Regions from separate parts of the Pectobacterium carotovorum genome, predicted to be linked through region 4. Evidence: predicted binding sites of a transcription regulator. Region 4 holds the regulator's gene; each other region holds the start of a gene.

Region 1 (8,202 bases), 1.5 Mb from region 4:
CGTGTCGCAAGCGGTCCGTTAAGCCTGATACCGACGAAGGTATCGCGCAGCGACATAATTTAGCCGGAAAGCTTGGGTTCGCAGGGCGGCGGCGACTGAGCGCCCTGCGTCGGGCGCGTGCTACGAGATAGCATGAAATGACAGCATTATGGCGCACGAAACTGTCTCTGAATCTACATAAAACGAACCACAGAGATTGCGCTAAAGGGGAAATAAATCGCTTGAGGCCAGCGATGCTGGCCTCTTTACCTTACTGGCTGATAGAACTCCCCGGCGCTTCGCCGCCGGTTCCCGTCACGGTTTTGTGCTTTGCCATATATTGATGTTGGAAAATGCACATGCGGATCGTGTTGCGGTATTCACCGTTGATGAAAAACTCGTGGATCAGCTCGCCTTCGACCTCAAACCCTAGCTTGCTGTAGATGTGGATTGCTTTCTTGTTTTCCTTATCCACAATCAAATACAGCTTGTAGAGGTTCAACACCGAGAAGCCATAATCCATCGCCAGCTTGGCTGCCGCGCTGGCATAGCCGTGGCCTTGATAGGCCGGGTCGATAATGATCTGAAATTCCGCGCGACGGTGGATGTGGTTAATCTCCACCAGCTCAACCAGGCCTACTTTGGTCTGCTCATGTTCAATAATGAAGCGCCGCTCGCTCTGGTCATGAATATGCTTGTCGTACAGATCGCTGAGTTCGACAAAGGCCTCGTAAGGCTCTTCAAACCAATAACGCATCACACTGGCATTGTTATCCAACTGATGAACAAAAGTGAGATCGTCCCGCTCCAGCGGTCGTAGCCGAACGGAATTGCTCGTACCGGACATAATGAATCCTTAATTGATAAAAGAGACGTGAACCGTGGTTATCGGGGTCACGTTGGCATGGGTATGCCAACGCTAGTATAGCGGCGGGGAGGCTGGCGCTGAACTCCCAATGTGGAATGGCAAGTAGCAAAATGCCCCGTATCGATGAGACACGGGGATAAAGTGCATTAGAAATCGACGCTGGCGCGTAGCACCACCTGACGCGGCTCGCCGATGGCGACGCGCAGATTGTTACCGCTGGATGGATAATAGGTCTGGTCGAACAGGTTCTTCACGTTGAGCTGCCATTTCACTTTGTAGCCGTTGAGCGGCAGGCTATAGGCAACAAACGCATCGGCGACGGTGTAATCATCCAAATAGAAGGTGTTTGCTGCATCACCCGCGCGGCGGCTGACATAGCGCGCACCTGCACCTGCACGCAGATCGTCACCGGCTGCCAGGCCAATGTTGCCGAAGTCCTGTGTCAAGAACAGTGAGGCGGTATGACGGGCTGCATTGGGCATGCGTTTACCGGTGTTTTCCGGGTCAGCAGTGACGTGAGCATCGGTGTAGGCATAAGAACCGATCAGGCTCAATGAATCGGTGAGGCTACCCGCCAGATCCAGTTCAACACCCTGCGAGCGCACTTTCCCTGCTGTACGGTAAAGATTGTCATCAACCTTGACCATGACGTTTTGTTTTTCAATATCGAACAGGGCTACGTTACCGGTAATACGATTGGGCAGATCCAGTTTGGCGCCAATTTCGTAAGATTTGCCGATTTCAGGCGGCAGGGCACCGATATTATTGGCAATATTGCTGTTAGGCTTAAATGAGCCGCTGTAGCTGGCATAGAGCGATGAATACGACGTCAGGCTGTAAATGATGCCCGCACGTGGCACAACGCGATGGTATGAGCTGTCCGTGTTGGTGATGAAAGGACGCCCTTTACCTGCCATTACATCGAATGTGTCATAACGCAGACCGCCCAGTAACTGCCAGCGGTCGTTAAGACGGATAGCATCCTGCATAAAGAATGCCTTGCTGTCGATATTTTCACGCTGATCGCTGTCTTTCGCGTTAACGGCGGTAGAGGCGGGAAGCTGGCCGTATACGGGGTTATAGATGTTGAATCCTGAAGTCGCTGTGCCGCGAATCATATCGCCACGGAATGTTCTATCGGCTTCATAATCAAACCCAAACAGTAACTGGTGATTGATTCGGCCCCAGTCAACGTCGCCATTCAGCGTGAGCTGGACAATTTGCGCCTGGCTATGTGCATAGCCTGTAGCGTCTGGCTGGCGTGTCAGGACTCCCGTATTGGCATTGTATTTCGTGGCGCGCGCCTGATTGTCGCTGTAGCGGTTGCGGTTGTACGAGTAGGTCAGGCTGCTTTTCCAGCGGTCATTCAGGTTGCGATCAACCTGCATGGTGACGCTGTCCTGATCGCCGCGTGTCGCATTGTAGCTTTCATCAAAGCGGCGGTCGCGCGGTGTATTAACCGGCTTGCCTGTCTTCGGATCGATAAGGGTGCCGCGATCGAAAGGTGTCAGGTATTCCATATGTTCGTAGGATACGCGCACCGTGGTGTCTTCGCCGTACCACATTAGCGATGGAGCCACTGTCGTCTGGCGGTTACGCCCGAAGTTGCGCCAGTAGTCGGTTTCATCATGATCGACCACCATCCGGTAAGCCAAACCAGACGTGCCTAACGGGCCAGTGACATCAAGCTGTCCGCCGCCGCCCTTGAAGCTACTTCCCCAGCCTTCAATGTGCGTTTTCTGTACCAGTTCAGGCTTTTTGCTGATGATATTGATCACGCCGCCGGGCTCGCCCATGCCGTAGAGCATGGAGGCTGGGCCTTTCAGCACTTCGACGCGCTCGCTGCTGGGCGTGAAGTTGCGCGCCTGAATGGAGCGCACACCGTCACGAAAGATTGAACCGTCGCGATTATCGCCGAAGCCACGTTTGATGACGGCATCTTGCGTGCCGCCCAGCGTATTCGACTGGGTGATACCGCTGACGTTATACAGTGCTTCATCAATATTGCGTACAGCACGATCGTCGAGTACCTGAGTCGGAACGACGTTGACGGCCTGTGGAACATCCAACAGGCGGCTTTCGGTGCGAGTGCCTGTCACGGTTTTATGCGGCTGATAGCCGGTCTCTTTTCCTGCCTGAGCACCCGTGGTGGCACTTACCACCATAGTGTCTTCTTTGCCATCAACGATGGCTGCCTGAATGCTAAACGGCAACAGCGCCAGCAGCGGCCAGCCGTGGCGGAACGCGGCCTTTTTTATAAAAAACTTATTCATGCGAAATCTGACTCCAATAAATCCCTGAAAATTCAAGAGGTAAAAACTGTTGATAGAGTTGTTGTAGTGTTTGTTGCGGATCGATATCAGTAAACCGATCCGGGTAGAGCGCTTTGGCAAACATTTCGACCATCACGACGTGGTACGGGCTGAGGTAGAAGTTGTGCCACATGCTCCAGGCTCGGCCTGTTTGCACGGCTTGCAGGTGAGACAAAATAGGTTCCTGGCGGATAAGCGTGTCGAAGCTCTCTTTCGCCTGTGCGGCGTTAACCAGCGGGCCGAGCATCAAACTGGAGAAGCGTTTGCCTTCCGGCCCGGCCATGCCGGTGGCGATGTAGACATCGGGATTGGCGGCTAGCACGTGCTCCGGGCTCAATTCCCCGTAGACGCTGCTGATGGTGCCGCTGGCAATATTCTCGCCGCCGGCGAAAGTCAGCAGGTCGCCAAGGCTGCCGCCGACCGCCGTGGTACAGCAGGTGTCTCGTCTGCCCAGATGCAGATGCAGCATGACCGTCGGTTTTTTGCCATGGTATTGCGCGATACGCTGGCGAATCACGTCCATATGCTGCTGATAGAAATTGCTGAAGGCGGTAGCGCGCTGAGGCTGATTCAGCACCTCGCCGAGCAGGCGAATACTGGGCAACGTGTTATTAAGCAGGTCGATGCGCAGATCGACATAAATAAATGGGATCCCGGCACGAGTCAGCGTTTGTTGCAGCAAATCTTCATTGGTCGCGTTTTTTGCCAACCGAGGAAGAATGACCAGATCGGGTTTTAGCGGCAGCAGCATCTCTGCGTTCATCGCTTGCAGGCTGCCGTTACCTAACAGTGGGATCTGGTTAAGCTGTGGGAACTTTTCGGTATAGCGTGACCAGCTTTGTGCATCGTAGCGCGCCATATCGCCCGGCCAGCCGACGACATGCTTTGCCGGGTTATCAGGCTGAAGCAGCGCCAGCGTATACAGCATGCGACTCTCGCCCAGAATGATGCGCTGGGGGCTATCTGGGATCTCCACCTGTCGACCCAAAATGTCAGTGACGGTTTTTGCCTGCAAAAGCGGGCTGAGAAAAAGCAGGCAAAGCAGTAAGGCAGTACGCATGATGGAGTTCACAGAATTTAGGATGGGGAAAGATAATCATTGTCATTTTCGTTTTCAACCGATGAAAAGTACGTGTAATTTCGGTTGAGGGAAATCTTCTTTTTTATCCGAGGCTTAGTGATTTTTTTTCGTAAAGATTAGTAAATATTTAAAGCGTAGAGAGAGGCGTGAAAACAGCGGTGCTTCGCGTGGATAGGAAAAGAAAGAGGCAAAGAAGAATAAGCAATATAGGGAAGTAAGGCTCCGAGGAGAGCCTTACTAAGATGATGAACAGACAGAATTACTCGGCGGCGTAGCCCTGCGGTGGAATACGCACGCTGTCCAGCCAGGCTTCATTATCCCGCATCACCAGTCTGCCATTCAGGAACCAGTTAATGACCATCGGATAAATCGTGTGCTCGTGCGTTTTTACGCGCTCGCTCAGGCTTTCTTCGGTGTCGTCACTAAATACAGGTACCTTCGCTTGCAGAATCAGTGGGCCGCCGTCCAGTTCATCGGTGACAAAATGTACGGAAGTTCCATGTTCCCGATCGCCATTTTCCAGCGCCTTGCGGTGCGTATGCAGGCCGGGATACTTAGGTAGCAGAGAAGGGTGAATGTTCAGCATTTTGCCGGCAAACTGGGCAACAAAGTCCGGGCTAAGAATCCGCATGTAGCCTGCTAAGATCACCAGCGCCGGATCATATTGCTCAATTTCGTTTGCTAGTGCGGCATCAAATGCAGCACGGTCGGCAAAGTCTTCAGGGTTCAGGACGCACGTAGGAATATCCGCATTCTGTGCGCGTTCTAGCCCGTACGCCTCCGCATTATTACTGAATACGGCGGCGATCTTTCCCTTGAGGCGTCCGTTCTTACAGGCGTCAATCAACGCCTGTAAGTTGCTTCCATGACCTGAAATCAGCACAACGATGTTTTTCATCAGTTAATAACCACTGCGTCTCCGGCATCGGTTTGAGTAATGACGCCGATTTTCCATGCGTTTTCGCCGCTGCTGTTGAGTAATGCAACGGCCTCGTCTGCCTGTTCGGTTGGCAGTGCGATGATCATACCAACACCGCAGTTAAAAGTGCGATACATTTCGTGGCGGCTGACATTCCCAGCCTGTTGCAGCCAGTTGAAAACCGCAGGCCATTGCCAGCTGGATTCGTCGATAGTCGCCTGCATACCTTCTGGCAGAACGCGTGGGATATTTTCCCAGAAGCCGCCGCCAGTCAGGTGAGAAATCGCATGGACGTCCACTTTCTCAATCAGGGACAGTATGGATTTCACGTAGATTTTGGTCGGTGCCAACAGGTGATCGGCCAGCGGTTTGCCTTCCAGTTCGAACTGCTCTGGATCAGTTTTGCTGACTTCAAGCACTTTGCGTACCAGAGAATAGCCGTTTGAGTGTGGGCCGCTGGACGCGAGGGCAACCAGAACATCGCCGTTCTGGACTTTGCTGCCGTCGATGATTTCTGATTTTTCTACAACACCGACGCAGAAGCCAGCAACGTCGTAGTCTTCGCCGTGGTACATGCCCGGCATTTCGGCAGTTTCGCCACCGACCAGCGCACAGCCTGATTGCTTACAGCCTTCCGCGATACCGGTAATCACGCTGGCAGCGGTATCGACATCCAGTTTGCCCGTGGCGTAATAGTCGAGGAAGAACAGCGGCTCAGCGCCCTGAACCACCAGATCGTTTACGCACATCGCAACCAGATCGATACCAATCGTATCGTGGCGCTTCAGATCCATCGCCAGGCGCAGTTTGGTGCCGACTCCGTCAGTGCCGGAAACCAGAATCGGTTCGCGGTATTTTTGCGGTAAGGCGCACAAGGCACCGAAACCACCCAATCCACCCATAACTTCCGGGCGACGGGTCTGTTTCACTACACCTTTGATACGGTCGACCAATGCATTGCCTGCATCGATATCCACGCCTGCGTCTTTATAGCTGAGAGAGGTTTTGTCGGTCACTGCTGAGTCCCCACGAAGGTTACGGGTCGTATTCAGAAAACACGGTATTATTTAGAAAACATACTGTGGTAAAAATAGTGCGCGCTAATTCTAACAGTGTAGGCAATCGTTTGCGAGTGATGAGTCATCGGCTGGCTATTTTTCGTTGATGGCGACAATTTCTCTTCTCGGTTGATCTGGATCAGGCTTAATCATATGGCGCTAAGTAAAAAAGGCGGTATAATCCCGCGATTTTTTTTACGACGGGCTCTCGTGCCCGCCGCCCTGCGGGCCGCCGCAAGCGGTGTTTAAAAACGCGCTTGGCGTTTTTGTCCGTCCACTAGCCGATGGGGAGATAATGATGAAGATCGTCGAGGTGAAACACCCACTCGTCAAACACAAACTGGGTTTGATGCGTGAGAACGATATTAGCACTAAGCGTTTTCGTGAGCTGGCTTCCGAAGTGGGAAGTTTGCTGACTTACGAAGCAACGGCCGATCTGGCAACCGAAAAGGTCACCATTGATGGCTGGTGCGGTCCGGTTGAAGTCGATCAGATCAAAGGCAAGAAAATTACCGTCGTACCGATTCTGCGTGCAGGGTTGGGAATGATGGAAGGCGTGCTGGAAAATGTCCCTAGCGCGCGTATCAGCGTTGTCGGCATCTACCGTGATGAAGAAACGCTGGAACCTGTTCCTTATTTCCAGAAGTTGGTTTCCAATATCGAAGAGCGCATGGCGCTGGTGGTTGACCCAATGCTGGCGACCGGCGGCTCAATGATCGCGACGATCGATCTGCTGAAAAAAGCAGGCTGCCACAGCATTAAGGTGTTGGTGTTGGTCGCGGCTCCAGAAGGGATTGCCGCACTGGAAAAAGCTCACCCGGATATTGAGCTTTACACAGCATCCATCGATAAAGGCCTCAACGAGCAGGGTTACATCATGCCGGGCCTGGGCGATGCGGGCGATAAAATATTTGGTACGAAATAACAGGTAAGCCGACTTATTAGTCGGCTTTTTTTTGGCGGGAACCTAAGTATTCCCTATGGTTTGCCATAGCCCGTGTTACGTCACACGCGGCTCTTTTATACATCAGCAGTCACCATTTTCCTGCTTCACTACGGTGGGGCGGGGTGCGTCTGGCTGTGATAATAAGTGCGGGTCTACCTGCACACATAAATAGCAACACTAGATAACAACACTACAGAGGATATTGAAGATGACTCGTCGCGCCATCGGGGTAAGTGAACGACCACCCTTGTTACAAACCATCCCGTTGAGTTTCCAGCATCTGTTTGCGATGTTTGGCGCTACCGTACTGGTACCCATTCTGTTCAAGATCAATCCGGCAACCGTACTGTTATTCAACGGTGTCGGTACGCTGCTGTATTTATTCATTTGTAAGGGAAAAATCCCGGCATACCTGGGATCGAGCTTCGCGTTCATTTCTCCGGTTTTACTGCTGCTACCGCTGGGGTACGAAGTCGCGCTGGGTGGTTTCATCATGTGCGGCGTGTTGTTCTGTCTCGTGGCGCTGATTGTTAAGAAAGCGGGGACTGGCTGGTTGAATGTGCTGTTTCCGCCTGCGGCGATGGGGGCGATTGTTGCGGTTATCGGCCTTGAGCTGGCTGGTGTGGCGGCGGGAATGGCCGGGCTGCTGCCTGCCGATGGCGCTTCTGTCGATTCCACTGCGGTGACAATTTCACTGGCGACGCTGGCGATCACCATTCTGGGATCGGTGCTGTTTCGCGGTTTCCTGGCGATCATTCCGATTCTGATCGGGGTACTGGCAGGTTATGCGCTGTCGTTCGCGCTGGGCGTGGTGGATTTGACCCCGATTCGTGAAGCGCACTGGTTCGCGATGCCGACATTCTATACGCCGCGCTTTGAGTGGTTTGCCATTCTGGCGATTCTGCCTGCGGCGCTGGTGGTGATTGCAGAGCACGTCGGCCATCTGGTGGTGACGGCGAATATCGTGAAGAAAGATCTGATGCGTGAACCGGGGCTGCACCGCTCCATGTTCGCCAACGGCATTTCTACCGTGCTGTCC
Region 2 (8,202 bases), on a different contig from region 4:
TGATGGCAGAAATCGGCGCATTCCTCGCGGGGGCGGGTTTCTCTTTGGTGTTCCCGGCATTAGGCGTTGTCGCCGTTCAGGCTGTCTCGCCGCAGAATCAAGGCAGTGCGCTGGCAACCTATACCATATTTCTCGATTTGTCGCTGGGTGTCGTCGGGCCGGTGGCGGGTGTGCTGATGGCCTATACCGGTATCGCCTCTATTTATCTGGCGGCGGCGCTGCTGGGACTATGCGGTCTGGCGCTGACGTGGCGGCTGGCTCAGCGGATCGTTAACGTATAAGAGAACAACAGTAGCCACCTCGGTGGCTACTGTCCGACGATAATACCGATTATTTCAGCTTCAGGGTATGGATGATGCCTTCTGCTTCGCTCTGTGCCTGTTGCTGATTGCTGGCTGGCAGCGTGATCTGCAACGTCAGCAGTTGGTTTTCCACTTTGCCCAACACGACAGAGGAATAAGCCTGCTGCCCGCTGCTGGTAATAATGCTGTCGAGCTGTTGCAGCTTCTTGCCGTCAACGTCGATGGTTTTGTTGGTCACGACCTGAAGGTTGGCGTCACGCGTGCGCTGTTGATCTTCCAGACGTTGCGCCAGCACGGTCAACTCTTCCGTGGTGTTGTCGCCCAGAATCACGATGACCGCTTTCTGCCCATTGTCATTGGCGTAAACGTGCATGTTGTTCGCCTGCGTTCCGACTTTGCCGCTCTGGTCGCGCATATCGGCGGGCAGGGTAAACGCAATCTTGCCTTCCATTAATTCAATATTCTGACCCGCGCTGGCTTCTGCGGCAGGTTTATCTTGCGCGCCCGCTTTTGCGGCGTCATCCGTTTTGCCATCACAGGCAGCAAGCAGGCCGACAAGCAAGCCGACACCGAGGTATTTGATTACATTCGACATGGGATCCCTTTCTCTCGTTTTTGAACAGGTAATCTTTCTATACCCTAAATAATTCGAGTTTCAGGCAGGCGGCAAGGGAAGGAATCCCGATGAGCTTACTCAGGTAAGTGATTCGGGTGAGTGAACGCAGCCAACGCACATGCAACTTGAAATATGACGGGTATAAACAGGTAATAACAGTATGGCACCCTATTCAGATAGCAAAAACAAGCATTTTGTTGTTGCAAACCGTTGTTGTTGCCTGCGTTATTTTTACAAAACGATGAGTGACTTAATGAGAAAAGGCGGCGCAAATGGCCGCCCGATAGGCATTAATGGTGGCTGCGGACGGAGCGGTAGTCGGTCGAGCCTTTCTGCTCGCTCAGACGTTTGAGCACCATGTTCAGCATCACGCCGTACATCGGCAGGAAGAACGCCAGGCTGATCAGCAGCTTGAAGGCATAATCCACCATCGCGATTTCAACCCAGTTTGCTGCCATAAAGGTATCGGTGCTGCGGTAAAACGCAATGAAGAAAAAGGCCAGCGTATCGCTGAAATTACCAAACATGGTCGACACGGCCGGCGCGACCCACCACGCGCGTTTCTGGCGCAGGCGGTTGAAGACGTGAACATCCAGAATCTGGCCGAGAACATAAGCCATGAAGCTGGCGCAGGCGATACGCGCCACGACGATATTCACCTGACTTAACGCCTCGAACGACTGCCACGATCCCTGATAGAACAGACTCGACACCAGATAGGAAATCACCAGCGCAGGCACCATCACGGTCAGAATGATACGACGCGCCAGCGGTGCACCGAAAATCCGTACCGTCAGGTCAGTTGCCAGAAAAATAAACGGGAAGGTAAACGCGCCCCAGGTGGTATGAAAACCGAAAATCAATACCGGGAGCTGGACCAGATAATTACTCGACGTAATGATCAGGACATGGAACAACGATAGCCAGATCAGCGCCGTAAGCCGCTGCTGGGGAGTAAAACGATACATAATGTGACCTTTTTGGTTATTGGGGTTAGGGAACCCAAGAGATAACGTGCAGATTTATGCTGCAACGCGGCGGCATAATACGCAATTGCTTCGCTAATGCAATGTGTTTTACCGGGAAAGGATGGTTGTTTTCTGCGCAAACGTTGTCGTCGCTTGCGTCGGGAAATCCTCAGCGTAAACTAAGGCGGTTTTTTGATTCCTGCACTGAGAACGTTGATGACCGATCCCTTTACCAACCCGGATAAAACCCTTGATGCGCAGGGGCTGCGCTGCCCTGAGCCTGTGATGATGGTGCGTAAGACGGTACGCCAGATGGAAACCGGGCAAACGCTGCTGATTATTGCCGACGATCCGGCCACCACCCGCGATATTCCCGGTTTTTGTGTGTACATGGAGCATGAGCTTCTGGCACAGGAAACCGAGCAGCTTCCCTATCGGTATCTGCTGCGCAAAGGCCAATAATACTCAGTGCGTTATACCGTTCGTTGACGTGTGTGATTAGGAGAAACACGGGGATGAGGTTCCCGTAGGGAGGCCTCGCCCCGTGGTCGCTCCGTGTATCTCGATCCTTCAATCCACAGCCTGCAACGGTAATATTAGTCCCGTTTTCTCAGCAGCCGCAGCGCGTTGGCGGTGACCAGTGCCGTTGCGCCGGAATCTGCCAGCACGGCGAGCCACAGCCCGGTAATACCCAGAATGCTGGTGACCAGAAAGACGGCTTTCAGCCCCAGCGCGATGGCAATGTTCTGACGAATATTATGCTGCGTCGCCCGCGACAGGCTAATCATGGCAGCCAGCCCGGTCAGACGGCTGTGCGTGAGTGCCGCATCGGCTGTTTCCAGCGCCACATCCGTACCGCTTCCCATCGCAATCCCGATGGTTGCAGCCTTCATTGCCGGGGCGTCGTTGATGCCGTCGCCGACCATCGCCACGGGATGCTGTTTACTCAACTCGCTGACCGCCGTGACCTTATCGGCAGGAAGCAGGCTGGCGCGGTAATCGATCCCTAATGTCGCCGCAATCGCCGCCGCCGCGCGAGGATTATCGCCCGTGAGCATCACGCCTCGGATCCCCAACTGCTGCAAGGCATCCAGCGCTTCACGTGCATCGTGGCGTAGGGTATCGCTCAACGCCAGTATGCCGAGCAGGCTGTCGTCTTCTTGCACCACCACGACGGTTTTCCCTTCGTTTTCCAGTGCGTTAACACGCTGCAACCAGCCGTCATCAAGCAGATCGGGCGCGACGCGAGTCGGCGCGCTGACTTGAATCCGTTTGCCACCTATCGTGCCTTCCACGCCGATACCCGCCAGCGCTTGGCGGTTTTCTGCCAAGGGCAGGAACGTGCTGCTGGATAACGCATGCTGGACGATGGCTTTGGCAAGCGGGTGATGGGAACCCGACTCCACGGCGGCGGTGCGCGTCAGCAGCGCCGTTTCGCTAATGCCTGCGGCGGGTAACACGTCCGTCACCTGCGGTTTGCCTTCCGTTAGCGTGCCTGTCTTGTCAAATGCGATAGTCTTGATACTGCCCAGCGATTCCAGCGCTGCACCGCCTTTAATGAGCGCCCCACGGCGCGTTGCGGCAGCCAGCCCGGACGTAATCGCCGCAGGCGTTGAGATCACCAGCGCACACGGACAGCCAATTAACAGCAGCGTCAGACCGCGATAAATCCACTCTTGCCACGGCTGCGCCAGCAGTAGCGGTGGCACCAGAATTACCAGCAGCGACAGCAGCATGATGGCCGGCGTGTAATAGCGGCTGAACTTATCAAGGAAGCGTTCTATCGGCGCGCGGCGCTCTTCCGCTTCTTCTATCAGTTGCAGAATGCGGTCGATTGCGCTGTTGCCCGGCTGTGACACCACGCGCAGCTGCACGACCCGATCGACGCACAGGCTGCCGGCGGCAATTTTCTCACCCGGCGTACGCTCAATGGGTACCGACTCGCCGGTCAGGGCGCTTTCATCAAAGCTGGCGTCGCTGTTCAAGAGCTCCGCATCGGCGGGGAGTCGCCCGCCGGGCGCGACTTCAATCACATCGCCAGGAACCAGACTGGCGACAGGCACGAGACGCCGTTGCCCGTTGACGATCGCCGTGGCGTCTTCGGGAAGCAGCGCCATCAGTGCTGTTACGCCGCGCCGTGCGCGGTTTGCCGCGTAAGACTCCAGGTATTCGCCCAGCATAAACAGCAGCAAAATGACCGTGGCTTCGGTGGTAGCGCCAATCAAGAGCGCCCCGATGGAAGCCACGCTCATCAGCGTTTCAATCGCGAAGGGCGTGCCCGTGCGAATGAGCTGCACCGCTTTTTTCAGGATCGGCACCAGCCCGACAATCGTGGTCGCGATAAACGCGATCTGCCCGCCGCGCTCGCTTAGCAGGGAAAGCCCCCAGCTTGCAGCAGCCAGCAAAGTGAAAAGTATTAAGAAACCATATTCATGTACGAAACGGCGTACGGTAGAGGGTTCTGGTGGGGCGAGGGGGAGTGCGGTGTCCTGCAAGGTGAAGCCAGCTTGCTGAACGGCGTGTTGAACCTGAGGACGAATATCGGTGTAGGCATCAACAACCAATTTTTCGGTGGCGAACAGCACTTTGGCTTGTTCAATTCCGGTGAGATTTTTTACTGCATTTTCGATTTTACGTGCGCAGCTGGGACAATCCATCCCGCTGATTTTCCAGCTGAAACGCTGGTTGGATCGGGGCCTGTCGCTGTCTCCGCCGTCGGGGTCGTCTGAATCCGCGCTACCGCCGCTGTCTGATGAATGCTGCTCTGTGCTACACGCGCTCTGTACGGTGGCATCAGACGTGTGTTTCGTTGAACAGCAGCTGTGGTCTGCGTGAGTCGAATGCTGCGCGTGTTCATTGCAGCAGCTTTTTGTATGTTGCGCGGTTTTGCGCGACGCGTGGTGAACGCCGTTATTGCAGCAGGCTGACTTTTCAGCGCTGTGGTGGTGCTGATGAGAGTGCATCTTTTCCTCCTGGGTTATTAGTGATAGCGATTCTCATCAGGAACTTTACACCGCCGCTCAATGCTTAGCCAGACTTTCGTGAGCGCCGTCAACGTCAGAAATAGAGGGAGCGAACAATCAGGAAATGGCCGCCAAAATAGCCCGCTGCCACAATCGCCTGATGGGCGCGGAACGGAAAACGGTAATGGTGAATCAGCCAGGCTGCATGGGCGATAAACAGCAGTACGGTGCCGGTCAGCAGGGAGAAATTTGCGTTTGTTCCCAGCGCAAAATACCGCTCGCCGGCAATCCAGACCATCAGCGTGGTCATGATGATGAATGCGCAGGCGGGCCAGCGCTGTGCTTCCAATCGCCCCCAGATAATCGCGATCAGGATCGCGGCCAGAATGACGAGCGTTAATGCCAGCGGCCAGAAGAATGTGAGCGCGATTTGTCCGGTAAAAAAGCTAATGGTGTAGAGCAGATGGGAGAGGAAATAAGCACCAAATGCGTAAAGCAGACGCTGAGTCGGTAGCAACAGCAAAGTGTCTGCGACCAGCGTTGCCAGCAGCCCCAGCACAATCAAATAGCCCGGCACGCCAAGCAGCGGTGTCTGCCAGGCCAGCGCCAGCAGCAGTAGCATCGTGACCGGTTTGAATAACCAACGTTGCCACGTTGGACCACGGTAGCTGGCGTCCACATATAACCAACCAGAAAAAAGCACAGCAATAAATGACCAAAGCATAGCGTGTCCTTTTTGTGTTTTTGTTTGTGTCAGGATAAAAATAAACCGTTCTTTATTCAGTGTAGGGGATTGTGAGGAAGTTAAACAACACGTCGTGAGACGGATGCGACTTCTGTGAGCTTCATGGTATGTTATCGCCTGTTTTTATTGTAGATGGGCGCCGTTAAGTCTCGAAGGGAGCATTGTGTTGAATGAGTAATGAGTCCGCGCTTTATTGTATTCAATTTATAAATAACGGTAAAAATTACCAGCTTTACGTGCGTGAGTTGGTGCAGAGCAGCCTGTTCGGTTTTATTGAAATTGCCGACTTCGTGTTTGATAGCCAGTCTGCGGTGTTGGTTGACCCATCAACCGAGAAACTGAAAACGGAATTTTCCGGCGTTAGCCGCAGTTTTATCCCCCTACAGGCGATCATCCGTATTGATGCCGTGACGGAAAAAGGCAGCGCTCGCATTTCTGATTTAGGCGATAACGTGACCGCGTTTCCGTATCTTCCCGGCAAGAAACCCTGATGAATGACTTCCCCTGGCTGTTGGCGTTGGCCGTTGGCGCGATTTTGGTGCTGGCGGCGCGGCAGTATCGGCGCCAACGTGACCGGGAAGCACAGAATGATGCGGCCCCGCTGCGTATTGTGGCCGCAGAGGTGAAGCACAAACGCGAGTTTCCCCGTAGCCGTCGGCGTGCGCGCGAGCATCAGGTGATGGTCGTAGAGGACATGCTTTATGAGGTCACGTTCAGGCCGATTGCCAGCGGCACGACTATCACGTTGCGCCTTGAGAACGCGGATTACCACCAGCTTGATACCGGTATGCAGGGATCGTTGCAGCTAAAGGGCACGCGCTTTATCCGCTTTGTGCCCCAGCAGAAGTAGCGGTTACGACTTCGGCGGCTTAGGCTGCTTTCTCTGCCACGCCAGCAGTTCAAACACGCCAAAAAGGAAAATACGTGCCTGAAGTGCGCGGTTCAGCGCGGGGCTGTCTTTCGGCTGGCTGGATTTTAACAGCAGCAGTTGAAAACCATGCATCAGGATCATAAACACCATCGCCACGGTCATGAAGATATTCAACGGTCTGGGAAACGGCTGAATCAGGTTGAGCAACAAAAATCCCCACACGCCCAGCATCAGTAGCCTGCCAAGGTTAATCAAAATCATCTCTTACCCTTACGCTGCTGCGAAGATTATTGACGGATATATAAACGGTAGGCGACCTGACCCGCAATTTTCTCACGGTGCAGTTGCCAATTCTCCGGGATGGTCAGTTGCGCATTTTCCGCCTCGGTTTCCACGTAAATCCACGCGTCTGGCGCCAGCCAACCCTGTTGTTCCAGCAGGGCAAGCGTGTTGTTCAGCAGCTCTTTACGAAACGGTGGATCGAGAAACACGACGTCAAATGGTGTGCCCGGCTTCGCCAGCCAGCTCAGGGCATCAGTATTGACCACCTCGGCATTGTCCGCCCGAAGCAGCGCCAGATTTTGCGTTAATTGCTGGGCGACTGCACGTTCCATTTCCAATAATGTGGCGTGAGCAGCATAACGGGATAAGGCTTCCAGCCCGAGCGCGCCGCTGCCGGCAAAACAGTCCAGACAGCGCGCCTGTTGGATGACGGGAGCCAACCAGTTAAACAGTGTTTCCCGCACGCGATCGGTGGTGGGACGTAAACCGGGGCTATCAGGAACCGGAAGTTTTCTGCCGCGCCATTGACCACCGATGATTCGGATTTGTCCGGCGGCTGACGATGCGTTTTTTTTAGCCATAGCTCACAGGGTTATTGTTGTGCCGCATCATCATGGTGTGGATACGGGCAGGAAATTTCTGGCGCTATTCTAGCGGCGGTTACGTGTAGAGGGAATGTTAAGATGGATGTTAAGGCGCTTAACCCAAAATTTTGTGCTGTCTGCGGCCTTCCGGTAACGTGCGGCGTTTGACACACTTCGTTACGGACATTGCCTTTCGTTACGAAGATTGTTGGCCGCGTGGAGAATTGTCTGGCATTGCTCCCGTTGGCTGCGTGTTGCTGTCGGCAGGAAAGTGTTAAACTTGTTGTTTAAATATGATTTTCATTGATTGATTCGCTGCGGTGAGCAGCGTGGAGCGCGATCGCACATGTCAAAAGAAAAGAAGCGCGGTTTTTTTTCCTGGCTGGGATTAGGGAAACAGGAAGAAAAACAACAAGAGCAGCCGACTGTTCAAGAGAAGATTGTTGTGGAAGAACAGCCGTCAGCGGCGGAGTCGGATGCCGCAGCATCGGCTCACCAAACCGTTGAGCACGCGCCGGAGCAGGTAGAGAAACCGCTGCCGGAAGCGCCTGTCGTTGAAGAAGAGATAAAGGTTGAAGCGGAAGCGCTGATCCAACCGGCCGCCGAGCGTGACGTTACCGCAGCGGCTGACGAACCGACCGTCGCGGTCCCGGAAGCCAACGTTTCTGAACCTATCGCCTCTGAACCTGTCGTTTCTGCCCCTATTATTTCTGAAACAGACGATCGTGACGCGATCGAACATGACGTTCTCGATCGGGATGTCGTCGATCCGATCGTACAGACCGAGATCGCCGAAAGTGCGACAGCGGCTGAAGCAGAACCGGACGTCGTGCAGCAGGAAGAACAAACATACGAAGAACAAGAATCCGTG
Region 3 (8,202 bases), on a different contig from region 4:
GAAATGACGAAACTGCTGACGAAGCTCGCACCAGGCGGCAATCACGTGCGTTTGATCGAAAAATCCTAATGCGAACGGCCAGATAATGCGCAGGGACTCATCGCCCTGAAGGTCGCAATAAGCAATCTCCGTACGGCGCTCCGCTCTGATAGCGTGACGCAAAGCGGATAAATCGATAACCACTGCGGGAGTAAATTCTGCCTTCCCCACTAATAACCCAGAAGAATCAAGCTCGTGGCGCAACTCTGGTGGTAATACCGCCGCAATTTTCATCAACGCATTACGGGCAGCGCCCCCTAAACGTTCATCAGTTCTTCTTGCTACCCAGCGCGAGCCCAATACTAATGCTTCAATTTCTTCTTCTGAAAACATCAGAGGAGGTAACATAAATCCTGGACGCAAGACGTATCCTAACCCTGCCTCCCCCTCAATATGCGCCCCCTGCGATTGTAATGTGGCAATATCACGATAGAGGGTTCTTTGGCTCACCCCTAATTTTTCCGCAAGATACGCTCCCGTTACAGGAAAACGGTGATGGCGTAAGATCTGTAAAAGATCGAGCAAACGTTGCGTTCTGGACATGATCTTACCTTGCTTAAAACGTGGGAAGTCTCTTCAATATTGGTCTGAAAGCATATTGATCGAAAAGAGGATTTCAGGCGAAGTAAAAATACAAAAAGCCAGCGCTGTTGCCAACGCTGGCTTTCATTATCTGCTTACTACCTACCGAAGTCGGTCAATCAGCCTTTAATCATCGCATGCATTTCCTGCACGGAAGTCACCTTCTCCGTCGGGTCTGCCGTCAACGACATTGCCGTGGCGAAACCACCGTTCAGCGTGGTGTCGTAATGCACCTTGTATTGCAGCGCGCTGCGGCGAATCAGCTTGGAGTCTTCAATCGCCTGACGTCCTGCGGTGGTGTTGACGATGTAGGTGTACTCACCGTTCTTGATGCGGTCCTGAATGTGCGGACGACCTTCATGAACCTTGTTCACCAGACGCGGATTAATGCCAGCTTCACCCAGTTCAATCGCCGTGCCGTGCGTCGCATCCAGTTCAAAACCGTGCTTCAGCAGCTTGGCCGCCAGATCTACCACGCGAGCCTTATCGCCTTCACGTACCGACAGCAGCGCGCGTCCGGTTTTCTTCATGTGCGAGCTACTGCCCAGCATCGCTTTGGCAAACGCTTCAGCAAACGTGCGGCCAACACCCATCACTTCACCGGTCGAACGCATTTCCGGCCCCAGAATCGGGTCGACGCCAGGGAATTTGTTGAACGGCAGCACCACTTCTTTCACCGAGTAGTACGGCGGGATAATTTCTTTCGTGACGCCCTGTTCAGCCAGCGTTTTGCCTGCCATCACACGAGCTGCGACTTTCGCCAACGGAACGCCAGTGGCTTTCGAGACAAACGGTACGGTACGTGCCGCACGCGGGTTCACTTCAATCAGATAAACTTCGTTATCCTTCACCGCGAACTGCACGTTCATCAGGCCGCGAACGCAGAGTTCAAACGCCAGTTTTTCAACCTGCTGACGCATCACGTCCTGAATCTCTTTGCTCAGCGTGTAGGCTGGCAGTGAACACGCTGAGTCACCGGAGTGAACCCCTGCCTGCTCGATGTGCTCCATGATGCCGCCAATCAGTACACGCTCACCGTCACAGATCGCATCGACATCGACTTCGATAGCATCGTCAAGGAAACGGTCTAACAGAACAGGCGCATCGTTAGACACGCTAACGGCGGTCTGGAAGTAGCGACGCAGGTCAATTTCGTCATACACGATTTCCATCGCGCGGCCGCCCAGAACATAAGAAGGACGGACAACCAGCGGGTAGCCGATGCCACGCGCTTTTTCTACCGCCTGTTCAATCGTCGCTACCGTAGCGTTAGCAGGCTGCTTCAGCCCCAGACGATTAACCGCCTGTTGGAACCGTTCACGGTCTTCTGCACGGTCAATCGCATCCGGACTGGTACCGATAACCGGCACACCTGCCGCTTCCAGCGCACGCGCCAGTTTCAGCGGCGTCTGGCCGCCGTACTGCACGATAACGCCTTTTGGCTTCTCGATACGGACAATTTCCAGCACGTCTTCAAACGTTACTGGCTCGAAATACAGACGGTCTGACGTGTCATAGTCTGTTGAAACGGTTTCCGGGTTGCAGTTGACCATGATGGTTTCATAGCCATCTTCACGCAGCGCCAGTGAAGCGTGGACGCAGCAGTAGTCAAATTCGATCCCTTGACCGATACGGTTCGGCCCGCCGCCCAGTACGATGATTTTGTCACGGTCCTGACTCGGATTAGCTTCACACTCTTCTTCATACGTGGAGTACATGTAAGCCGTGTCGGTCGCGAATTCTGCCGCACAGGTATCAACACGCTTGTACACCGGGTGCAGGTCGAACTTATCGCGCAGCTTGCGAATTTCGCTTTCCGCCACGCCAGCCAGTTTCGCCAGACGCGCATCGGCAAAGCCTTTACGCTTCAGCATACGCAGGAACTCGGCATCCAGCGCAGTTGCGCCTTTTTCTGCGACCTGCTCTTCCAGACGCACCAGCTCTTCAATCTGCACCAAGAACCAGCGGTCAACGTTAGTCAGGTTAAACACGCCATCAACAGACATCCCCGCACGGAAGGCATCGGCGATGTACCAGATACGCTCGGCACCCGCATCTTTCAGCTCGCGGCGGATTTTGGTCAGTGCTTCAGGGTCGTCTAAATCCACTTTCGGATCGAAGCCGGTTGCGCCCACTTCCAGGCCACGCAGTGCTTTCTGCAGGGATTCCTGCTGCGTGCGGCCAATCGCCATCACTTCACCCACAGATTTCATCTGCGTGGTCAGACGGTCGTTGGCACCAGCAAATTTCTCGAAGTTGAAACGTGGAATCTTAGTCACAACGTAGTCGATAGCAGGTTCGAAAGACGCTGGCGTACGGCCACCGGTGATGTCGTTCATCAGCTCATCGAGCGTGTAACCCACCGCCAGTTTGGCCGCGACTTTTGCAATCGGGAAGCCCGTCGCTTTAGACGCCAGCGCGGAAGAACGTGACACGCGCGGGTTCATTTCAATTACAATCAGACGACCTGTCTTCGGGTTCACCGAGAACTGGACGTTAGAACCGCCGGTTTCTACGCCGATTTCACGCAGTACCGCCATCGAGGCGTTACGCATGATTTGATATTCTTTATCGGTCAGCGTTTGCGCAGGTGCAACGGTGATGGAGTCTCCGGTGTGGATCCCCATCGCATCGAAGTTCTCGATGGAGCAGACGATGATGCAGTTGTCGTTCTTATCACGCACCACTTCCATCTCGTACTCTTTCCAACCGATCAGCGATTCATCGATCAACAGCTCTTTGGTTGGTGACAGATCCAGACCGCGTTCGCAGATCTCTTCAAACTCTTCACGGTTGTAAGCGATACCCCCACCGGTGCCGCCCATCGTAAAGGAAGGACGGATGATGCACGGGAAGCCGACGTCGGCCGCGACAGCCAGCGCTTCTTCCATATTGTGTGCAATGCCGGAACGCGCGGTATCCAGACCGATCTTCTTCATCGCGACGTCAAAGCGGCGGCGATCTTCTGCTTTATCAATCGCATCCGCCGTTGCACCAATCATGGTGACGCCGAATTCGGCCAGCACGCCCTGACGTTCCAGCTCCAGCGCACAGTTCAGCGCGGTCTGGCCGCCCATCGTTGGCAGCACCGCGTCTGGACGCTCTTTTTCAATGATTTTGCGCACCACTTCCCAGTGAATCGGCTCGATGTAGGTCGCATCGGCCATTTCCGGGTCGGTCATGATGGTTGCTGGATTGGAGTTCACCAGAATAACGCGGTAACCCTCTTCACGCAGCGCTTTACAGGCTTGTGCACCCGAGTAGTCAAACTCACACGCCTGGCCGATAACAATCGGGCCTGCGCCCAGAATCAGGATGCTTTTAATATCTGTACGTTTTGGCATTTTCTCGCTCCTGATTATTTAGCTGAAGAACGGTAAGTCTGAATCAAGTCAATAAAGTGGTCGAACAGTGGCGCAGCATCATGCGGGCCAGGGCTCGCTTCAGGGTGTCCCTGGAAGCTGAACGCTGGCTTATCCGTGCGGTGAATCCCCTGAACCGTGTGGTCAAACAGGGATTTATGCGTGACGCGCAGCGTGTCAGGCAGATTATCTTCATCAACCGCAAAGCCGTGGTTCTGTGCGGTGATCATCACGCAGTTGTTATCCAGATCTTTTACCGGATGGTTGCCGCCGTGGTGACCCAGCTTCATTTTGATGGTCTTCGCACCGCTCGCCAACGCCAGCAGTTGGTGACCCAAGCAGATACCGAATACCGGAATATCCGTTTCCAGGAAGGTTTTGATCGCGCGAATCGCGTAGTCACACGGCTCTGGGTCGCCCGGGCCGTTAGAAAGGAAAATACCGTCTGGATTCAACTTCAGCACATCTTCGGCAGGTGTCTGCGCCGGAACAACCGTCAGGCGGCAGCCGCGATCCACCAGCATACGCAAAATGTTGCGTTTCACACCGTAGTCATAAGCCACTACGTGGTAAGGCAGTTCGCTTTCGTTTTTCGCCGCAGGCAATTCACCTTCCAGCGTCCAGCTTCCCTGTAACCAGCTGTAGCTTTCTGCCGTCGTCACTTCTTTTGCCAGATCCATTCCCTTCAACCCAGGGAAGGCTTTCGCTTTCTCCAGCGCGACAGCGGCATCCGGCGCATCGCCCGCGATGATGCAGCCATTCTGCGCGCCTTTTTCACGCAGCAGACGGGTCAGTTTACGGGTATCGATATCAGCAATGGCGACGATGTTGTTGCGTTTGAGGTATTCAGACAGGCTTTCTTCACTACGGTAGTTGCTGGCAATCAGAGGTAAATCGCGAATAACCAGACCTTGAGCCTGTACAGAGGGGGATTCTTCATCGTTGGCATTGGCGCCGACATTACCGATATGGGGATAAGTGAGAGTGACAATCTGGCGGGAATAGGAAGGATCAGTAAGGATTTCTTGATAACCGGTCATCGACGTATTGAAGACCACTTCCCCCACTGCCGACCCTTCTGCCCCAATGGCCCGACCGTGGAATTGGGTTCCGTCTTCCAGAACCAATAGCGCTGACTTAATCAAAACACCCTCCAAGGAATAAACAATCACGTTATTTGCATATTAATTCAGATTCGAGCCACTAAATCAATGCAAAAACTACCTGTAAGGCCAATTTTTGGCAAATTGGGCGCATTTTAATGATGGTCTTCCTGATTGTCTACCCAAACCGCTTTTTTTCTCTTATTTTTATGCTTTCCGAAATAAATAGCCGCCCACTGACGTAAAAAACCACATCAACTTAGGTAAGTAAACGGTTGCGAGGCAACATCGTTAAAATAAGGATAACAAATCGCCAGCAAAGGGCATTTCAGGAGTAAAGGGGAAGTATTGCCGCTAAAAACACGAATAAAAAACAGATAAAAACAAATAATAGTAAAAAATTTAAACCAAAAGCTTAAAAATAAAGGTGATATTAAAAATAATCACCTTTATCAGTAAGATATAATTTTTTATAAAAAATTAAAAACTATAAATCATCCAGATAAAGCACATCTCTCATATCGAAAAGACCGCTTTCTTTCGAACCAATCCAGATAGCGGCTCTTACCGCACCATTGGCAAACGTCATACGGCTGGATGCCTTGTGGGTAATCTCAACGCGCTCGCCAATATCCGCAAACATCGCCGTATGTTCACCGACAATGTCACCCGCCCGCACGGTCGCAAAACCAATGCTTTTCGGATCGCGTTCACCGGTATGACCTTCACGCGCATACACGGCACAAGACTTCAGATCGCGTCCCAGCGCATCGGCAATCGCTTCGCCCATCGCCAGCGCGGTGCCAGACGGCGCATCCACTTTGTGGCGATGGTGTGCTTCGATGATTTCGATATCAGTATAGTCGCCCATGACCTTCGCCGCTTTTTCCAGCAGCTTCAGCATAACATTGACGCCAACGCTGAAGTTCGCGGCAAACACAATTCCGATATCTTGTGCAGCCTGCTTAATCGCCGCCTTCCCTGCGTCATCAAAGCCGGTTGTCCCAATAATCATGCCCTTACGGTGCTGACGACAAAATGCCAAATGCGCTAAGGTGCCTTCCGGACGGGTGAAGTCGATCAAGATATCGAAATCATTCTGTACGGCATCCAGGCTTTCATTCACGGTAATACCATTTTTACCCAGCCCGGCGAGTTCACCTGCATCGCTGCCTATCAGAGACGAACCAGAACGTTCCAGCGCCGCGCCCAATACCACGCCGTCCATTTGCTCGATGGCCTGAATCAGCTGGCGTCCCATACGGCCGCCCGCACCTACAACCGCAATACGGATGGATGAATCCTTCATAATGTCTCTCTCTTTTTGATCCTGACGACATAAAAATAACATCAGGTTAACGGGCACTGCGCACTATCGCCAGCGGATTTACCGCCAGATTAGAAAATACTGTTTGAAGCCGCAGAAAATCAGCAAAACTGTCTCATCACAGGCAGCAGAATCGCGTCTGGAAGCGATGAAAAACCGTGATGCGTTTGAAGACATGCAGGGAAGGTTAAAAATAAACCACATGACATAACGCATAAAAATTCATTTTTATGCATTAACATTTTCATGAGTGAATACAGGGGAGAGATATGCCCTAAATAATTCGAGTTTCAGGAAGGCGGCAAGAGAAGGACAAATTCGTCGGGAACGAATTTGACCAGCCAACGGCTGGCCTCCGGTGAGAGACAGGATGTCTCTCATTTCATCCCGATGAGCTTACTCAGGTAAGTGATTCGGGTGACTGACAAATCTGCCAGAGGCAGATTTGAACGCTGCTTGCAGCGGCCCCAGCGGGCGAGGTCCACGTAAGTGGACCGAGTAGCGCGGCCAACGCACATGCAACTTGAAGTATGACGGGCATAACAGCGGTAGGGCCGAAGCCCTACCACAGAAACAGCGTTAATCTACCTGTTTGACTTCAACACGCAGCTCTTTCGGCACTTCAAAGACGATGTTTTCTTCACGCCCCTGCATTTCAACGGCAACCTTGCCGCCTAATGCTTTCAGGCGCTGAATCACCTGTTGTACCAGGATATCCGGTGCGGATGCGCCTGCGGTTACCCCAACATGCGAAGCGCCCTCTACCCATGACTCCTGGATATCTTCGGCTGAATCAATCAGATAAGCCGCTTTCCCCGCTCTCTGTGCCAATTCAGCAAGACGGTTAGAGTTTGAGGAATTTTTAGAGCCCACAACAAACACGACATCCGCCTTATCCGACAAATGGCGAACCGCTTCCTGACGATTGGTCGTGGCATAGCAGATATCATCTTTACGCGGCCCGACAATCTGCGGAAAACGTTCGCGCAACGCATCAATCACCGCATAGGTATCATCAACAGAAAGCGTGGTTTGCGTCATAAAGCACAGGTTGCTTTCGTCTTTTACCTGTAGCTGCCAGACATCCTCGGGGGATTCCACCAGATACATGCCACCATCCGCATTGCTGTACTGACCCATCGTCCCTTCAACTTCAGGGTGTCCGGCATGCCCAATAAGAATCGCTTCTACACCTTTCTTACTGGCTCTGGCCACTTCCATATGCACTTTGGTTACCAGCGGGCAGGTGGCATCGAATACCGTCAGGTCACGGCTTTTTGCTTCATTGCGTACCGCTTGCGAAACGCCATGTGCCGAGAAAATCAGAATCGCACCGTCCGGCACGTCTTCAATCTGCTCAATAAAAATGGCACCACGTTCGCGCAACCCGTTAACCACATAACGGTTATGTACCACTTCATGACGGACGTAGATCGGCGTACCAAAAAGCTCCAGCGCGCGCTCCACAATGCTGATAGCACGATCGACACCGGCACAAAAGCCGCGTGGATTAGCCAGCAGGATCTGCATGGGACACCTCCTGTTGTACGGGATCGATATCCAGCACTTCGAGATCGAAGGTAATCGCCTGACCGGACAGAGGATGATTGAAATCCACGGTGACCGATTCCTCGGTCACATCGCGGATAATCCCCGGCATATCATTCCCGGCAACGCCGCTGAACAGCATAATGGTGCCAACATCCGGCACGCCGGTCTGGGCGAAATCACGACGCAAGAAGAACTGGATCAGGTTTGGATTGGTCGGCCCAAAGGCCGACTCCGGCGG
Region 4 (8,202 bases):
CGCCACGCCAGCCAGAATGCCGGTGTAGGCGGCAATCCGGGCGTTCTCAACCGAACCTTCTCCTAAACGATGTCCGACGCGAATGGTGGTAGCAACGCCAACCGAGAGCGGAAGGACGAACATCAGCGAGCTGAAGTTCAGGGCAATCTGGTGACCGGCCACATCGACGACGCCCAGCGGCAACACCAACAGCGCCACCACGGCAAACAAGGTGACCTCGAAAAGCAGCGCCAGCGCGATAGGTAAACCGAGACCAAACAAACGCTTTAATACGGAAAAATCCGGGCGGAATGTAGGACGATGCTGGCGGATATCGCGTAGCCAGGAGGCGCGTCGGGTGTAGGCCATCATCAATAGCATCATGATCCAGTAAACCGACGCGGTAGCGACGCCGCAGCCTACGCCGCCCAGTTCGGGCATGCCAAATTTACCGTGGATAAAGATATAGTTGATCGGGATATTGATTAATAACCCGATGAACCCAATCATCATGCCGGGGTAGGTTTTGGACAGCCCTTCGCACTGGCAGCGCAAAACCTGATAGAACAGATAGCCAGGTACGCCCCACAGCAGCGCATGCAGGTAGCCAATGGCCTTCGCCGCCAGCTCCGGCGAATCGTCGCTCATCAGGTTAATGGCATATTCCCCCTGATACAGCGCCAGCATCGTAAATACAGAAATAATGGCGGCCAGGAAAAAGGATTGTCGCACCTGATGCGAGATGCGATCGCGTCGGCCGGAACCGTTGAGCTGTGCGACAACGGGCGTCAGTGCCAGCAGCAGACCGTGGCCAAAAAGAATGGCGGGTAGCCAGATAGAGGTTCCCACGGCGACGGCGGCCATATCGGTGGCGCTATAAGCGCCTGCCATGATGGTGTCAACGACCCCCATCGATGTTTGAGACACTTGCGCAATAATGACAGGAACAGCAAGCGCCAATAATTTACGCGCTTCTGTCAGATACTGTTGCACGGATACCTTCCTTGAATGACTTGACTGCGGAATAAATAATTTAGATATGAAAAACAGATCGGGACAAAGAGGGAGTCATTGTAACGACTTAACGAAAGTAAACCAGCATGGAAGAGAATATATTCTTTTTGTTACGCTACGGTTTCGATAGCAATGTAGTGTGCGGTATTCCGGTTTGGATTTCCGCGAAATATCGGGCACACTGCACCAAATCATTTCTTTGTTTTTAAGAGGCAAACCGTATGTTTACCGGTATTGTGCAGGGCACCGCGCCGGTGGTGTCGATTGAAGAAAAATCCAATTTCCGCACGCACGTTGTCCAGCTCCCGCCTGATCTGCTGCCCGGACTTGTGCCCGGTGCCTCGGTGGCGCACAACGGCTGCTGCCTGACGGTAACCGCCATCGAGGGCGATCGTGTCAGCTTCGATCTCATGAAAGAAACGCTGCGACTAACGAATCTGGGCGATATTCATGAAGGCGATGTTGTGAATATTGAGCGTGCCGCGAAATTCGGTGACGAGATTGGTGGACACGTCATGTCGGGTCACATCATGTGTACGGCGGAAGTGGTGAAGATTCAGGTTTCAGAGAATAACCATCAGATTTGGTTCCGTCTGGCAGATGAAGCGCTGATGAAATACGTGCTGCATAAAGGCTTTGTTGGGATTGATGGTATCAGCCTGACGGTAGGGGAAGTGACTCGCGGGCGTTTCTGCGTGCATTTAATTCCCGAAACGCTGAACCGTACTACGCTGGGACAGAAACGTCTGGGACATCGCATCAATATTGAAATCGATCCGCAGACACAGGCCGTGGTGGATACGGTCGAGCGCGTGTTGGCCAGCAAGCAGGCGAGCGACCTGGGCAAAGAAGAGTAATTTCCTCGTTGCCTGTTCTTGTAAACCGGACGAATAACCTCGTCCGGTTTTTTCTTTTCTGTCAGCGTGAAACGCGTAATCCACCCTCGATCCCATCCAGACTGAACACGACTTGCCAGAGCTGGAGTGTTCTTGCTCTGAAGGCACCAGCGCAGAGGTTCAGGTAGTAGCTGAACATCCGGCGGAAGCGGGCAGGGTAGCGTGTGGAAAGCAGTGGCCAGCTTTGCTGAAAGCGCGTATGCCACGCCATTAATGTGCGATCGTAATCGGCACCGAAATTGTGCCAGTCCTCCATCACCATGTAAGGCTCGCTCGCCTGCGCAATGTGCTGTATGGAAGGGATGCAGCCGTTGGGGAAGATGTATTTATGAATCCAGGGATCGACATGCGGATCGGTCTTATTGGCCCCGATGGTATGCAGCAGAAACAGTCCGTTAGGCTTTAGGTTACGCCGTACGACGCGAAAATAGCGGTCATAGTTGCGCGGCCCGACGTGTTCAAACATGCCAACCGATACTACGCGGTCAAATTGCCGATCGAGATCGCGGTAATCCTGTCGTTCAATGGTGACGTTCAGATTCTGACAGCGCTGCTGTGCCAGCATTTGCTGCTCTTTGGAAATGGTGATGCCATAAACCGAAACGCCGTAGTGACGCGCCGCGAACTCGGCAAGCCCGCCCCAGCCGCAGCCGATATCCAGCAGCGTCATCCCCGATTTGAGCTGGAGCTTTTCGCAGATCATAGCGAGTTTATCTTCCTGCGCCTGTTCCAGCGTTTGTGCCTGTTTCCAATAGGCGCAGGAATATTGCATATAAGGATCCAGCATCAGGGTAAAGAGATCATTACCTAAATCGTAATGGGCTTTACCGACAACCTGAGCACGCCTGCGGGATTGCAAATTCGTGACGCGGGAGAGGGCGACCCGCGTGAGATCGTGCAGGCGACGGGGTAACTTAGCCTCCAGCCCCGCCCGCAGGACGCGATGGGAAAACATATCCAGCCGTTCACACTCCCACCAGCCATCCATGTAACTTTCTCCCAGCCCCAGCGATCCCTCGCGCATAGCACGTTTAAAAAAACCGGGATGAGTCACGCGGATGTCAAAAGGGCGGGGGCCGTTGATGGTGATATCTGCGGTATTCAACATGTCTTGCACGATGTGGAACCAGGGCGCGATATCGTCATCCCATTCTTCTGTATAAGGTAAACCCATCATGTCTCCTTAACTTTATGTAAAAGTATCGTAAAACACACCAGGACAACACTTATCGCAGCCGAGGTATCGGCTGTCACCAGAGAAAATGAAACACGGTATTATACCCGTCATACTTCAAGCCGCATGTACGTTGGCTACGTTCGCTCACCCGAATCACTTACTTGAGTAAGCTCATCGGGATTCCCTCGCTTGCCGCCTTCATGCAACTCGAATTATTTAGGGTATAGAATTAGAACGGCTTCAGCCAGCCTACAAGAGAGCGGGCTGAAGCAGAGAGGGGAAGCAGACAGGAATAAGAAAATCGTCTGTACAGAACTCGCGGCTAGCGGCGATAGTCGAGGTAAGGGCCGTCTGCAACCGAGCGGCGTTCTATCAGGGTCGGATGCACTTCGATCACGTGCGCATCTTCTCGCTTACTGGTAATGCGATCCAGCAGCATCGCAAAGGCGGACTGCCCCAGACGCTCTTTCGGCTGATGAATGGTGGTCAGCGCAGGCGTAAAGAAACGCGCGTGGCGCACGTTGTCATAACCGATCACCGAAATATCCTGCGGCACGCGCAGACCCAGTTCGTCTGCCGCACAGATAGCGCCCATCGCCATGATATCGCCACCGCAGAATACGGCCGTTGGCCGCTGTTTCTGCGCGAGAATTTGATGCATGGCTTTATAACCAGATTCCGGCTCGAAATCGCCCTGAACAACCCACTCTTCGCGTACGGTGATGTCAGCTTCTTTCAGCGCTTTTAAAAAGCCGAGGTAGCGCCCGCTGCCGGTGTTACGTTCTTGAATACCGGGAATGGCACCGATATCCCGATGACCGCGTTCGATCAGGTAGCGACCTGCCATATAACCGCCTTCAAAGGCGTTATCGATAATCGTATCGGTAAAATCGCTGTGCATCTGGCCCCAGTCCATCACGACCATCGGGATGCTGCGATAGTCTTCCAGCATAGCCAACAGCTCAGGTGGATATTCGGCGCACATTACCAGCAGGCCGTCGACGCGTTTTTGCGCCAGCATGGAGAGATAAGCGCGCTGTTTACCAATGTCGTTATGCGAATTACACAGTACCAGCGTATAGCCTTTGGCATAGCAGCTGTTTTCGACGGCTTCGATGATCTCGGCGAAATAGGGGGCTTCGCTGGATGTGGCCAGCAAACCGATTGATTTGGTGTGATTAACTTTGAGGCTGCGGGCGACGGCGCTGGGCGAATAGTGCAATTCTTTGATTGCCGCCCTGACGGCTGCCTTAGTCTCTTCGGCGACGAAACGTGTTTTATTGATCACGTGCGATACGGTTGTGGTAGAAACGCCAGCACGCTTTGCCACATCTTTAATCGTTGCCATCTAAAAATGACTCCTGAACTTACCTGTTACAGACGTAAGTATATTGTTAATCGTTTGCCTACGTTTAATGTTCTTCTTCTAAGCTAAAAAACAGGATTTCAGAAGGAGAATGCCGAATGTTATACCGAAGGGATCTGGGTTGACGTTTTTCGACCGATACGCAGCGCTTTCATAAACAGCGGATTGTGTCCGATTTATCATGAAAGGGAAAGGGCTAATTTATACTATTAGTGATGCATTCGTCCGAGATTTTTCACTGGAATTATGAAAGAATCGTAATAACCCTATTATTTGTAGCTTTAACTGCCTAAATGGGTTCGGCTGTGAATGGCGGTGTCTTTTTTCAGATGACGCTTTCAGGTGAAATTTTCAGCTAAATTTGTTCGCTAATAAGGAGTAGTTTATGGATACAGATCTGAAGATGTCTTTACTGACAACCGTTGGCTCGTTGGCTGTGATCATCGCGTTTAGTTTTATTGCGGTGCTGAACTAACCGAACGGCGCCTCTGCACCGGTGAGGTATTCAGACACGTTGATGTTGTATACATAAACGTGTCTGAATCGTTCTTCTTCGATACCGAACCTGTTTTTTAACGAATCGTCTGCGGTGTCACTACGCGACGCGCGCCAACGTAGTGTTCCTGCCAATAATCTTCACTCAGCTTGCTGATTCGAATATCTGAACCTGTACGCGGCGACTGGATAAATTTCCCTTCTCCCAGATAAACCCCGACGTGATCGGCTGCGCCACGATTATTGATGCGGAAGAAGACCAAATCGCCACTTTCCAGCTCGCTCTTTTTGATCGGAGCGGCATCACGCAGGTGATACATTTCGTTAGCAGTGCGTGGAATTTGGATCTTAACGACATCTTTATACGCGTAATAGACCAGTCCGCTACAGTCGAATCCGGTAAAGGGAGATGAGCCGCCCCAGTGGTAAGGCTTGCCTATTTGGCTCATCAGCTTATTCATTGCTGTCGTTTTGGCATGTTGATAACGTTTTTTATGCGCTGCGCTCAGCGCCATTCCTTTTTCAGTGGGGGCCGGATTTTTATCCGCTTTTCCCTTGAGCGCGGTCTTCTTCAGCCCAGTTTTGACTCTGGCCTGTGCCGTTGTTTGCTTATCTTCTTCAGGCTTCAGCTTTTTGAGATTTTTTTTCACTAGCGCGGGCGTGCTGCTTTGCGTCCGTGACGGTTTTTTTTCTGTTGATTTGTTCGCGCTGCGGGGTTTGGTTTTTGTGCTAGCTGCGGTAGGTTCTGGTTTTTTGCTTTTGATCGGTGTCGGTGATTTAGCATTACCCTTTGTCTGACGGCTTTTCTTATTGGTTTCTTCAACGGTGCTTTTCTTCGGCGCAGAATGCGGGGTATGCGGCGCAGCCTGAACGACGTTCAGGGATAGATTGCTGAAAAATAATATAAAAAGAGTAATAAATAAGCGCATAATAAAAGTGACCGAACATAATCCTTAACTCGCTCAATCCGCACAGTATTCCTGAAAACGGCGGCATAAAAAAGTGGGCATGGTCGCTTTATTCATACAGAATAGTGAAAAAACGTTAATAGTTGTTTTTTTGATTGATTTATCAACGCTTTCTGGTGTTGATTTCATCAAGGGCGAATAACTTGCAGGGAAAATACCCCTACAAAAAATGGCGTTTTTTTGTGGCCAGTGGCATCGGTACAATATCACTGAGTCAATGTCGCTGTCGTAGTATCTCTGACGGCGGCTCATGGCTAGCGTTTTGGACGTTAGCCATCCTATAAGGTTTAAGGAAGCAAGAAGATGACGACACCGACAATTGAAAAAATTCAGCGCCAAATTGCTGAAAACCCGATTCTGCTGTACATGAAAGGCTCCCCGAAATTGCCAAGCTGCGGTTTTTCCGCACAGACGGTTCAGGCGTTGTCTGCATGTGGCGAGCGTTTTGCGTATGTTGATATTTTACAGAACCCGGATATCCGCGCTGAGCTGCCAAAATACGCGAACTGGCCGACATTCCCACAGCTGTGGGTTGACGGTGAGCTGATTGGCGGTTGTGATATCGTGGTTGAAATGTTTCAGCGTGGCGAACTGCAACCGCTGATCAAAGAAACGGCTGACAAATACAAAGCGCAGCAGACCGATCAAGAGTAATGTTTTCTTTTGACGTAATGACGATGCCAAATGTTGTTACGATGCGAGCGTAAATCCTTCCAGCGGGTGCCTTATGGCACCCGTTTTTTGATCTCTGGCTTTTCCGTTTTTTCAGTCTTCGGCTGACGCGTCTTCCAGCGAGTTTTCTTCCAGCGCAATCGGCCACCCGCCCAGACGTTTCCAGCGGTTAACCAGCTCACAGAACAGCAATGCCGTCTGATTGGTATCATACAGTGCTGAGTGTGCCTGGCTGGAGTCAAACGCAATACCCGCGGTAATACAGGCTTTCGCCAGAACGGTTTGGCCTAACACCAGCCCGCTGAGTGCCGCGGTATCGAAGGTTGCGAAAGGGTGGAACGGGTTGCGTTTTAGGCTACAGCGCTCCGCTGCCGCCATCATGAAACTGTGATCGAAGGTGGCATTATGCGCCACGATAATGGCGCGGTTGCAGCCTTGATCCTTGATCCCTTTACGCACGACTTTGAAAATTTCATGCAGCGCATCATATTCGCTCACGGCACCGCGTAGTGGGTTGGTGGGATCAATGCCGTTAAACGCCAGCGCGGCGGGTTCGAGGATCGCGCCTTCGAATGGTTCAACATGAAAATGTAGCGTTTCATCTGGCTGTAACCAACCGTCTTGATCCATTTTTAATGTTACTGCCGCAACTTCCAGCAAGGCATCGGTTTTCGCATTAAATCCGGCGGTTTCAACATCAATCACTACCGGGTAAAACCCACGAAAACGGCCGCTCAGGGCGTTCAGATCACTTTTATCAGCCATTTGTCTCTTAGTTGTTAGCAAAACGCAGCGCGCATTATTGCAAATTTTGACTGGAGATGCAGCATACCGTTGCCGTTCAAACGGTGGAGGTGGCAGAAGAAGGGGGAGGACAGGTGCCGATGCAGCACCTGTAGAATGCAGGAGATTAATGGCCGATGCCGTTACCCGCATGGGCGTTTTCGATCAGTTCGATTTTATAGCCGTCTGGATCTTCAATGAACGCGATGACGGTTGTGCCGCCTTTGACCGGACCAGCTTCGCGCGTGACATTGCCACCTGCTTTGCGGATACGCTCGCAGGTTGCGGCAACATCGTCAACGCCCAGCGCGATATGACCATAGGCGTTGCCCAGCTCATAGCTGTCGACGCCCCAGTTGTAGGTCAGTTCGATAACTGCACCTTCGCTCTCTTCGGTATAACCGACGAAAGCCAGCGTGTATTTGTATTCGGTATTCTCGCTGGTGCGCAGCACGCGCATTCCCAGAATCTGAGTATAGAAATCGATAGAACGTTGTAAATCGCCAACACGCAGCATGGTGTGAAGTAAACGCATAGTGTCCTCGTTAAAAAGTGCAACAAAAGGGAAGTATAGCGTTGTGGCTCTGCCGAGTCCAAGCTGTTGGGATGATGCTAAAAATGCGACACTATGGTGAGGTTTGTGTTAAAACGTACTAACAGGAGGGGTAAATAGCGCGTTGGGTCATTTTTAGACCGCCTGGCGTGTAAAAAAATCGTCAGTTATTACAACGGTTACCTAATTATTTTCATTGTGGCTGTCCGTTTGGGCTTGCCAGCGGTAAAGAACAGGGCTTCAATAAATAGAGTTGTAGCAGGAGGTGTTGTGCCAGAGCAACTTGAACTCTTTGTTGT

What was found. Region 4 encodes PurR, which represses purine synthesis genes. Its sites were predicted from a motif close to CANGCAAACGTTTGCNTG; they were not measured.
Positions count from the first base shown of each region.
Region 1: the regulator PurR is predicted to act here: its motif matches at 6,275-6,292, upstream of purM (phosphoribosylformylglycinamidine cyclo-ligase).
Region 2: the regulator PurR is predicted to act here: its motif matches at 2,020-2,037, upstream of tusA (sulfurtransferase TusA).
Region 3: the regulator PurR is predicted to act here: its motif matches at 5,351-5,368, upstream of carA (glutamine-hydrolyzing carbamoyl-phosphate synthase small subunit).

Region 1 is NZ_JAXAFK010000001.1:451,999-460,200, forward strand. Features, by position in the region: gene speG (spermidine N1-acetyltransferase) at 251-826, opposite strand; gene R9X49_RS01880 (TonB-dependent siderophore receptor) at 994-3,120, opposite strand; gene R9X49_RS01885 (ABC transporter substrate-binding protein) at 3,113-4,219, opposite strand; gene purN (phosphoribosylglycinamide formyltransferase) at 4,500-5,138, opposite strand; gene purM (phosphoribosylformylglycinamidine cyclo-ligase) at 5,138-6,175, opposite strand; gene upp (uracil phosphoribosyltransferase) at 6,516-7,142, shown strand; gene uraA (uracil permease) at 7,372-8,202, shown strand, end outside.
Region 2 is NZ_JAXAFK010000004.1:103,993-112,194, reverse strand. Features, by position in the region: gene R9X49_RS17655 (MFS transporter) at 1-281, shown strand, start outside; gene R9X49_RS17650 (DcrB family lipoprotein) at 331-897, opposite strand; gene R9X49_RS17645 (7-cyano-7-deazaguanine/7-aminomethyl-7-deazaguanine transporter) at 1,209-1,886, opposite strand; gene tusA (sulfurtransferase TusA) at 2,103-2,348, shown strand; gene R9X49_RS17635 (zinc/cadmium/mercury/lead-transporting ATPase) at 2,483-4,849, opposite strand; gene R9X49_RS17630 (lysoplasmalogenase) at 4,944-5,573, opposite strand; gene R9X49_RS17625 (DUF1820 family protein) at 5,765-6,085, shown strand; gene R9X49_RS17620 (DUF2500 domain-containing protein) at 6,085-6,444, shown strand; gene R9X49_RS17615 (DUF1145 family protein) at 6,448-6,726, opposite strand; gene rsmD (16S rRNA (guanine(966)-N(2))-methyltransferase) at 6,753-7,328, opposite strand; gene ftsY (signal recognition particle-docking protein FtsY) at 7,678-8,202, shown strand, end outside.
Region 3 is NZ_JAXAFK010000003.1:397,481-405,682, forward strand. Features, by position in the region: gene R9X49_RS16475 (YafY family protein) at 1-582, opposite strand, end outside; gene carB (carbamoyl-phosphate synthase large subunit) at 741-3,965, opposite strand; gene carA (glutamine-hydrolyzing carbamoyl-phosphate synthase small subunit) at 3,980-5,128, opposite strand; gene dapB (4-hydroxy-tetrahydrodipicolinate reductase) at 5,574-6,395, opposite strand; gene ispH (4-hydroxy-3-methylbut-2-enyl diphosphate reductase) at 6,993-7,943, opposite strand; gene fkpB (FKBP-type peptidyl-prolyl cis-trans isomerase) at 7,924-8,202, opposite strand, start outside.
Region 4 is NZ_JAXAFK010000001.1:1,985,695-1,993,896, reverse strand. Features, by position in the region: gene R9X49_RS08805 (MATE family efflux transporter) at 1-972, opposite strand, end outside; gene R9X49_RS08800 (riboflavin synthase subunit alpha) at 1,215-1,850, shown strand; gene cfa (cyclopropane fatty acyl phospholipid synthase) at 1,912-3,063, opposite strand; gene purR (HTH-type transcriptional repressor PurR) at 3,389-4,414, opposite strand; gene R9X49_RS08785 (YnhF family membrane protein) at 4,818-4,907, shown strand; gene R9X49_RS08780 (C40 family peptidase) at 5,005-5,856, opposite strand; gene R9X49_RS08775 (Grx4 family monothiol glutaredoxin) at 6,199-6,549, shown strand; gene rnt (ribonuclease T) at 6,661-7,332, opposite strand; gene gloA (lactoylglutathione lyase) at 7,478-7,885, opposite strand; gene R9X49_RS08760 (DUF1289 domain-containing protein) at 8,174-8,202, shown strand, end outside.